2 regions of the Desulfolutivibrio sp. genome follow, and region 2 is predicted to be linked to the other one. Evidence: predicted binding sites of a transcription regulator. Region 2 holds the regulator's gene; the other holds the start of a gene.
The links. The regulator sigma-54, encoded in region 2, starts transcription at its own class of promoters, with help from an activator protein. The targets are predictions, from matches to a motif close to CTGGCACGGNNNNTGCTT.

Region 1: ispD (2-C-methyl-D-erythritol 4-phosphate cytidylyltransferase) is a predicted target of sigma-54. The motif match lies at 2,095-2,112, and genes of this name have one in related genera.

What each region holds. Positions count from the first base shown of each region.
Region 1 covers NZ_JAZHDB010000134.1:1,549-4,954, reverse strand. The annotation lists tRNA gene V3572_RS10090 (tRNA-Ile) at 1-13, shown strand, start outside; gene V3572_RS10085 (Nif3-like dinuclear metal center hexameric protein) at 107-988, shown strand; gene V3572_RS10080 (zinc ribbon domain-containing protein) at 1,005-1,769, shown strand; RNA gene rnpB (RNase P RNA component class A) at 1,844-2,216, shown strand; gene ispD (2-C-methyl-D-erythritol 4-phosphate cytidylyltransferase) at 2,311-3,406, shown strand, end outside.
Region 2 covers NZ_JAZHDB010000066.1:65,982-69,387, reverse strand. The annotation lists gene hpf (ribosome hibernation-promoting factor, HPF/YfiA family) at 24-569, opposite strand; gene rpoN (RNA polymerase factor sigma-54) at 621-2,054, opposite strand; gene V3572_RS05120 (KdsC family phosphatase) at 2,200-2,721, opposite strand; gene V3572_RS05115 (CTP synthase) at 2,768-3,406, opposite strand, start outside.

The sequences.
Region 1 (3,406 bases), on a different contig from region 2:
GGTGGGCCCACCAGAAAGGGAAACCATTGCGCATCGTTTCTCCCAGACCCGAATCGAAAAAAGGCCGGATGCGGCCTTACGGAGTGAAAAGGCGCTTTCTTGGGGTGTGTCCACGGGAAAGCGCCTTTTGTTTTCGCGCATGCAGATAGCCGACATCATCCGCCGCATCGAACGCGCCGCCGATCCGCGCCATGCCGCCGCCTGGGACAGAAGCGGCATCCAGATCGCCGGATCGGTCGACGCCTGTGAGAAGCTGGCCGTGGGCCTCGACCCCACACCGGCCACGGTCAAGGCTGCCCTGGACTGGGGCGCCCGTTTCATCCTGACCCACCATCCCCTTTTGCTCGTCCCCCGCCTTCCCGACCGCCGGGACGCCTACCACGAGGTGTTGCGCCTGACGCTTTCGAACGGGGCCTGGCTGTACGCGGCCCACACCTCCCTGGACGTGCGCCCGGACGGTCCCGCCGGATGGACGATGCGGGATTTCGGCCTGGCGAACGTCTCCGTCCTCGAACCGACCGGCCCCCTGCCGGACCATGCCGACCCGGCCCGCCTGCCGGACGGCCTGCGGGAGATGGGCTTCGGCCTTGTCGGCGATCTGCCCGCCCCCCTGCCCTATGGAGCATTTCTGGACATCTTGGCCGGACTGACGGGGCGGACGTTTTTCACCCTGGCCGGGCGTCCCCCGGAGAACATCGCCCGCGCGGCCTTCTGCCCCGGCTCCGGGTCGGATCTGGCTCAGGCGGCCGCCCAGGCCCGGGCGGACATCCTGGTCACGGGGGATCTCAAATATCACCAGGCCTTGGAGGCCCCCCTCCCCGTTTTGGACGTGGGGCACTTTTGCCTGGAAGAACGGATGATGCGGCTTCTGGCCGACACTTTTGCGGAAGAACTCGGTCCCTTGGGGGTCGAGGTGCGACATTTTCCCGGACGCGACCCCCTGGCCCCCTGTCTTGTGGGCGGACAGACGCGGCGCAAGCCGGAATAACCGTTTGGAGCGTGCCATGTACATGAAACAAATCGAACAACTGGTGGTTTTGCAAAAGGTTGACGACGAAATCGTCCTGCTTGAAGACGAACTCACCACGGCCCCCAAGGAGGTCTCCACCCTGGAGGCCAAATTGCAGGTTCTCGAAGAAGAAGGCAGCGTCCTTGGCGAAAAGATCCAATTTTTGACCGAGCAGCAAAAGCGCCTGGACGGAGAAATCGAGACCGACGCCCTGCGCCTGAAAAAGAGCAAGAACAAGCTCATGATGGTCGGCAACAACAAGGAATACCACGCCATGATGCGGGAGATGGACAATCTGGAAAAACAGAACCGCACCCGCGAGGAAGAAAAGTCCGCCGTCAGCGAGGAGCTCACGCGCCAACTCGACGCCCGCCGCGACCTGGACGAGCGTATGGCGGCGCTCTTGGCCGAGTTGGACACGGCCAGGGCCGGGCTCGATGCGCGCATGTCCGACGCCAAGGGCCGTCTGGACGAACTGGCCTCCCTGCGCGGCCAGGCCGGAGACGCCGTGCCCCTTCCGGTGCTCAAACGCTATGAATTCATCCGTTCGCGCTTAAAAAACCCGGTCATCGTCCCGGTCACCGCCGGCATCTGCTCCGGCTGCCACATCAGCATTCCGCCCCAGTCGTTTATCGAGTTGCAAAAGGGCGTGCAGATTTTAAGCTGCCCCAACTGCCAGCGCCTGATCTACTGGAGCAACCATGTGCCCGCCGAGGAACCCGCCGAAACGGCCCCGGCCGAGGCGGCCCAGGAGGCCTAGCCCCGGACGGCCTTCGCGACACACCGCCGGGCGTTTTTGACCAGGCCGGGTTGCGGCATTATGTATACAATTTGGGAGTCGGACAGGCCATCGCCGCGGACGCGTGCGTCCGGGGAGGAAAGTCCGGGCTGCGCAGGGCGGGACGCTGGGTAACGCCCAGAGGGAGCGATCCCTGGAAAGTGCCACAGAAAACAGACCGCCCGCGGGGCATTGTCCCCGCAGGTAAGGGTGAAACGGTGGGGCAAGAGCCCACCAGCGGTCGCGGCGACGCGACCGGCTAGGCAAACCCCGTTCGGAGCAAAACCAAATAGGGGGGCGTTTGAGGCTGGCCCGGCCGATGCCCCCGGGTAGGTTGCTTGAGGCCGGAAGTAATTCCGGTCCTAGAGGAATGATGGCCGCCCCGGGTCTCCCGGGGAACAAAACCCGGCTTATCGTCCGACTCCCTTCTTTTTTCCGCCGGATGCGCCCGCCGTCCTGCGGCGCATCCGGGCCGCAAGGCCCCATGGCCCCACGACAGGCGACGCCCGAAAGGAACCCGAGCATGTCCCATACGCCCCACCAAAATATCTGGGCCGTGATCGTGGCCGCCGGGAGCGGTTCCCGGCTGGCGGCGGCCGGGGCCTGCGTCCCCAAGCAGTTTCTGACCTTCGCCGGTCGTCCCCTGTTCTGGCATGCCGCCCAAAGCCTGGCCGCCTGTCCGGCCCTGTCCGGGCTGGTGCTGGTCTTTCCCGCTGACCGCCTGGACGAGGCCACGGCCCTGGCCCGGCAATACGCCGCTGACGACGGCCTGCGCCTGCCGCTGGTCACCGTGGCCGGAGGGGCCCGCCGTCAGGACTCGGTCTCGGCCGGGCTGTCCGCCCTGCCCCCCGATTGCCGCCACGTCCTGGTCCATGACGCGGCCCGGCCCTTCGCCGACCCGGCCCTGGTCGGCCGGGTGGTCCAGGCCCTTTTGTCCGGCCACCCGGCGGTCATCCCGGGGATGGCCGTCACCGACACCATCACCCGGGTCTCCCCGGACGGCCTGGCCCTGGAAACCCTGCCCCGGAAGGAGCTGGCCGCCGTGCAGACCCCCCAGGGCTTCGCCCGGGCCTCCCTTCTGGCCGCCCACGAGGCCGCCCGGGCCGACGGATTCACGGCCACGGACGACGCCTCCATGGTCGCGCGCATCGGCGTCGCCGTTCATGTGGTGGAAGGCTCGCCGGACAACGTCAAGGTCACCCATCCCGCCGATCTGGACCTGCTCGCCCGGCGCGAGCCCCCTGCCGCGCCGCGCATTCCCGTGGTGGGGCACGGCTACGACGTGCATCGCTACGCCGGGCCGACCGAGACCACGGCGGCCAACGCCCGGCCCATGAAACTCGGAGGGGTGCCCATCGCAGGCGGCCCCATGGTCCTGGCCCACTCCGACGGCGACGTGCTCCTGCACGCCATAACCGACGCCCTGCTGGGCTGTCTGGCCCTGGGAGACATCGGGGCGCTTTTCCCGGACACGGACCCGGCCCTTTCCGGCATGGAATCGGGTATATTTTTAAGCGAAGTGCTGACGAAACTGGCCCGGGCGGACATGGCCCTGGTCCATGTGGACGCCACCATCATCGCCCAGATCCCCAAGATCGCCCCCCACCGGGAGCACATCC
Region 2 (3,406 bases):
GGCCCGGACGTTTTTTTTCGGCGTCAGTTGCCGGTGCCAGGGTCGATGAGCCCGAAATCGCCCTTCTTGTGGCGGTAGATGACGTTTATCCGCTCGGTCTCGGAATTGAGGAACACCAAAAACTCGTACCCCAGGGTGTCCAACTGCATGGCCGCTTCATCCACGGACATGGGCTTGGGCTGGTAATGCTCGGACTCGATGATGGTCCGCTCCCGGGGGCCCGACGCGGAATCGGTGAAGCTGATGACGTCGGATCGCACGGATTCGGCGCGCTTGCGACGGTCCTTCTGCTTTTCGCGCATCTTGCGCACCTGGGCCTCGAGCTTGTCCAGGATGAGGTCGATGGTGGAATACATGTCCTCGGACTCTTCGTGAGCCGAGATGTGCAACAGGTCTGCGGTGAAAACGATGTCCGCCATCTGCCGGGTTTTCTCCACGCTCAGATTCACCTGGAGCTCGGAGGAATCGGTGTTGGTCATGTATTTCGTCAGTTTGTCAAAACGCTTGCGGGCGTAATCGCGAAGATGATCCGATGGTTCGAAATTCTTGAAGTTGAACGTGATGTTCATGGGGCGCCTCCTGTATGTTCGGCCGTGACGGATCACGGCGTGACGGGCGAATCAAAACATTTCCTTGCGCTTGGATGACGAGGCGATGTCCATGGCCGTGCGGTACTTGGCCACGGTGCGGCGGGCGATGTTGATCTGCAACCGCTCCTTGAGGATGTCCGCGATGGCCTCGTCGCTGATGGGTTTTTTCGGGTCTTCGGCGGCGATAAGCTGCCGGATGGTGGCCTTCACCGATTCCGAACCCACGGTGCTGCCGTCGTCAAGCTCCAGGGAACTGTTGAAAAAGAACTTGAGTTCGAAGATGCCGTGGGGCGTGGCCGTATACTTGTTGGACGTGATGCGGCTCACGGTGGATTCGTGCATGCTGATGTCTTCCGCCACATCTTTGAGGATGAGCGGACGCAACTTGTTCACGCCATCTTCAAAAAATCCCCGCTGAAATTTTACTATGCTCTCAAGAACCTTGTAAAGGGTGCGCTGGCGTTGATAAAGGCTCTTCATGAGCCACTCCGCCGACCGCTTCTTGTCCTGGATGTAGTCCCGATCCTTGTCGCCTTTGGGAATGACGTCTTCGAGATACATGGAATTGAGCTGGAGACGCGGCATCCCGTCCTCGTTGAGCAGGATGATGAAATCGTCGCCATATTTGTAGATGTAGGCGTCGGGGCTGACGAAGATGGGCTCGCTTGAGCCGAAGCTTGCCCCCGGCAGGGGATCGAGGCTCTGAATGGTGTCCAGATAGACCTTGAGCTGCTCCATGGTGATCTTGAACTTCTTCACCAGGGGCTTGTAGCGGCGGGCCTCCAGGTCTTCCAGATGCTCCGAGACGATCTCGACAAGGATGGGATCGGTCAGGCCCAGAACCTCCATCTGCACCAACAGGCATTCGCGGGGGCTCCGGGCGGCCACCCCCACGGGGTCCAACCGCTGCACCTTGTACAGCGCGGCCTCCACCTCTTCCGGCGTGGTCCCGGTCATGTGGGCCAGTTCCTCGGCCGTGGCCGACAGATATCCCGAAGAATCCAGGCTGCCGCAGATGGCCTCGCCGATGGCCAGTTCTTTTTGCGTGAAGTGCGACAGGCGCATCTGCCAGTCCAGATGGCCTTCCAGGGAGGGCTTGGAGGACAGGCGGGCGTCGAAGGCCATGCCGTCCTCGGGAATTTCCGTCTCGCGGAGGTGGGACTGGACCGGCGTGCTGGCGAAATCGCCCAGGTAGTCGTCCCATTCGGCGTTTTTGATCAGCTCCTTTTCGATGGCCGTATCTTCGCCGCCGGGCTTGGGGGCGTGATCGTCTTCGGCCATCTGCCGGTCGCCCTTCTCCTCCTCCAGAACTTCTTCAAGGAGAGGGTTTTCCATCAATTCCTGCTGGATGCTCTCCATGAGCTCCAGCCTGGACAGTTGCAGAAGCTTGATGGCCTGCTGCAGTTGGGGAGTCATCACCAACTGCTGCGAAAGTTTGAGTTGTTGCCGCAGTTCCAGCGCCATGGAATCTCGTTTGTACCTTGTGCTCTCGATTGAAGATCATGCGGGCGAGACAGCATCCGCCCGCGTCACGCCTACGGCCTGGGCCGCCTGCGTAGTGCGATTTATGACACAGACGCCGCGCCCTGGCAACTCGCAGACCCCGGGGCTATCGCTCCCATTTTCGCCACAGCCCCTGGAGTTTTCCCTGGGCCGAAAGCAGAAAACGGATGGCCTCGCGCACGGCCCCCTGTCCTCCCGGACGCCGGGATATCCACAGGGCCATGCCCAGAATTTCGGGCTGGGCGTCGGCCACGGCCATGGGCAGCCCCACCCGGGCCATGACCGGGGCATCCACCCAGTCGTCGCCCAGAAAGGCCGCCTGTTCAAAGGCCAGGCCCCTGCGGGCCAGAATGTCCTCCAGGATCGGCAGCTTGCGCAGATGGCCGCCGTGGTATTCGGCAATCCCCAACTCCCTGGCCCTGGCGGCGGCCGCCCCCTGGTCCAGGCCGCTGACCATGGCCACTTCGATGCCCGCCTCCTGGGCCAGCTTGATGCCCAGGCCGTCATGGACGTGGAAGCGTTTGCGGATGGCCCCGGCGGCGTCATACACAAGTCCGCCATCGGTCATGACCCCGTCCACATCCAGAACCAGAAGCGCGATCCGGCGCGCCCGGGACATCAGGTCCATGGCCTGGCTCCACCGCATGACGTCCCGGGCCGGGATGCACGACGGATCATGCCTTGGCCGCCGGACACGGAGGGCACTTTTCGGACGTGGAAGCGCCGTGGCCTGCCTCGCGCCGGGCCACGGCGGCCTTGATGAATTCCCGGAACAGGGGATGGGGGCGCATGGGGTTGCTTCTGAATTCCGGATGGAACTGGCAGCCCAGAAACCAGGGATGGTCTTTCAGCTCAACGATCTCCACCAGTTCGCCGTCCGGGGACAGGCCGCTAAACGACAGGCCGACCTCCTCGAACTGGTTGGCGTAGACCTTGTTGAATTCGTAGCGGTGCCGGTGGCGTTCGGAGATTTCAAGCTCCCCATAGGCCGCATAGGCCTTGGTGGCGGGCTTGACCGCACAGGGATAGGCCCCCAGGCGCATGGTGCCGCCCATATCGCCGTCAGCCTCGCGGCGCTCGATCTTCTTGGTGCGGAAATCGAACCATTCCTTCATGAGATAGATGACCGGATGGGCCGTGGTCACATCGAATTCCTCGGAATTGGCCCCTTCCAGGCCAAGCACGTGGCGGGCGAATTCGATGACCGCGCACTGCATGCCCAGGCAGATGCCGAAGAAGGGAACGCCCTTGGTGCGAGCATATTCGATGGCCGCGATCTTGCCTTCGATGCCCCGGGAGCCGAAGCCGCCCGG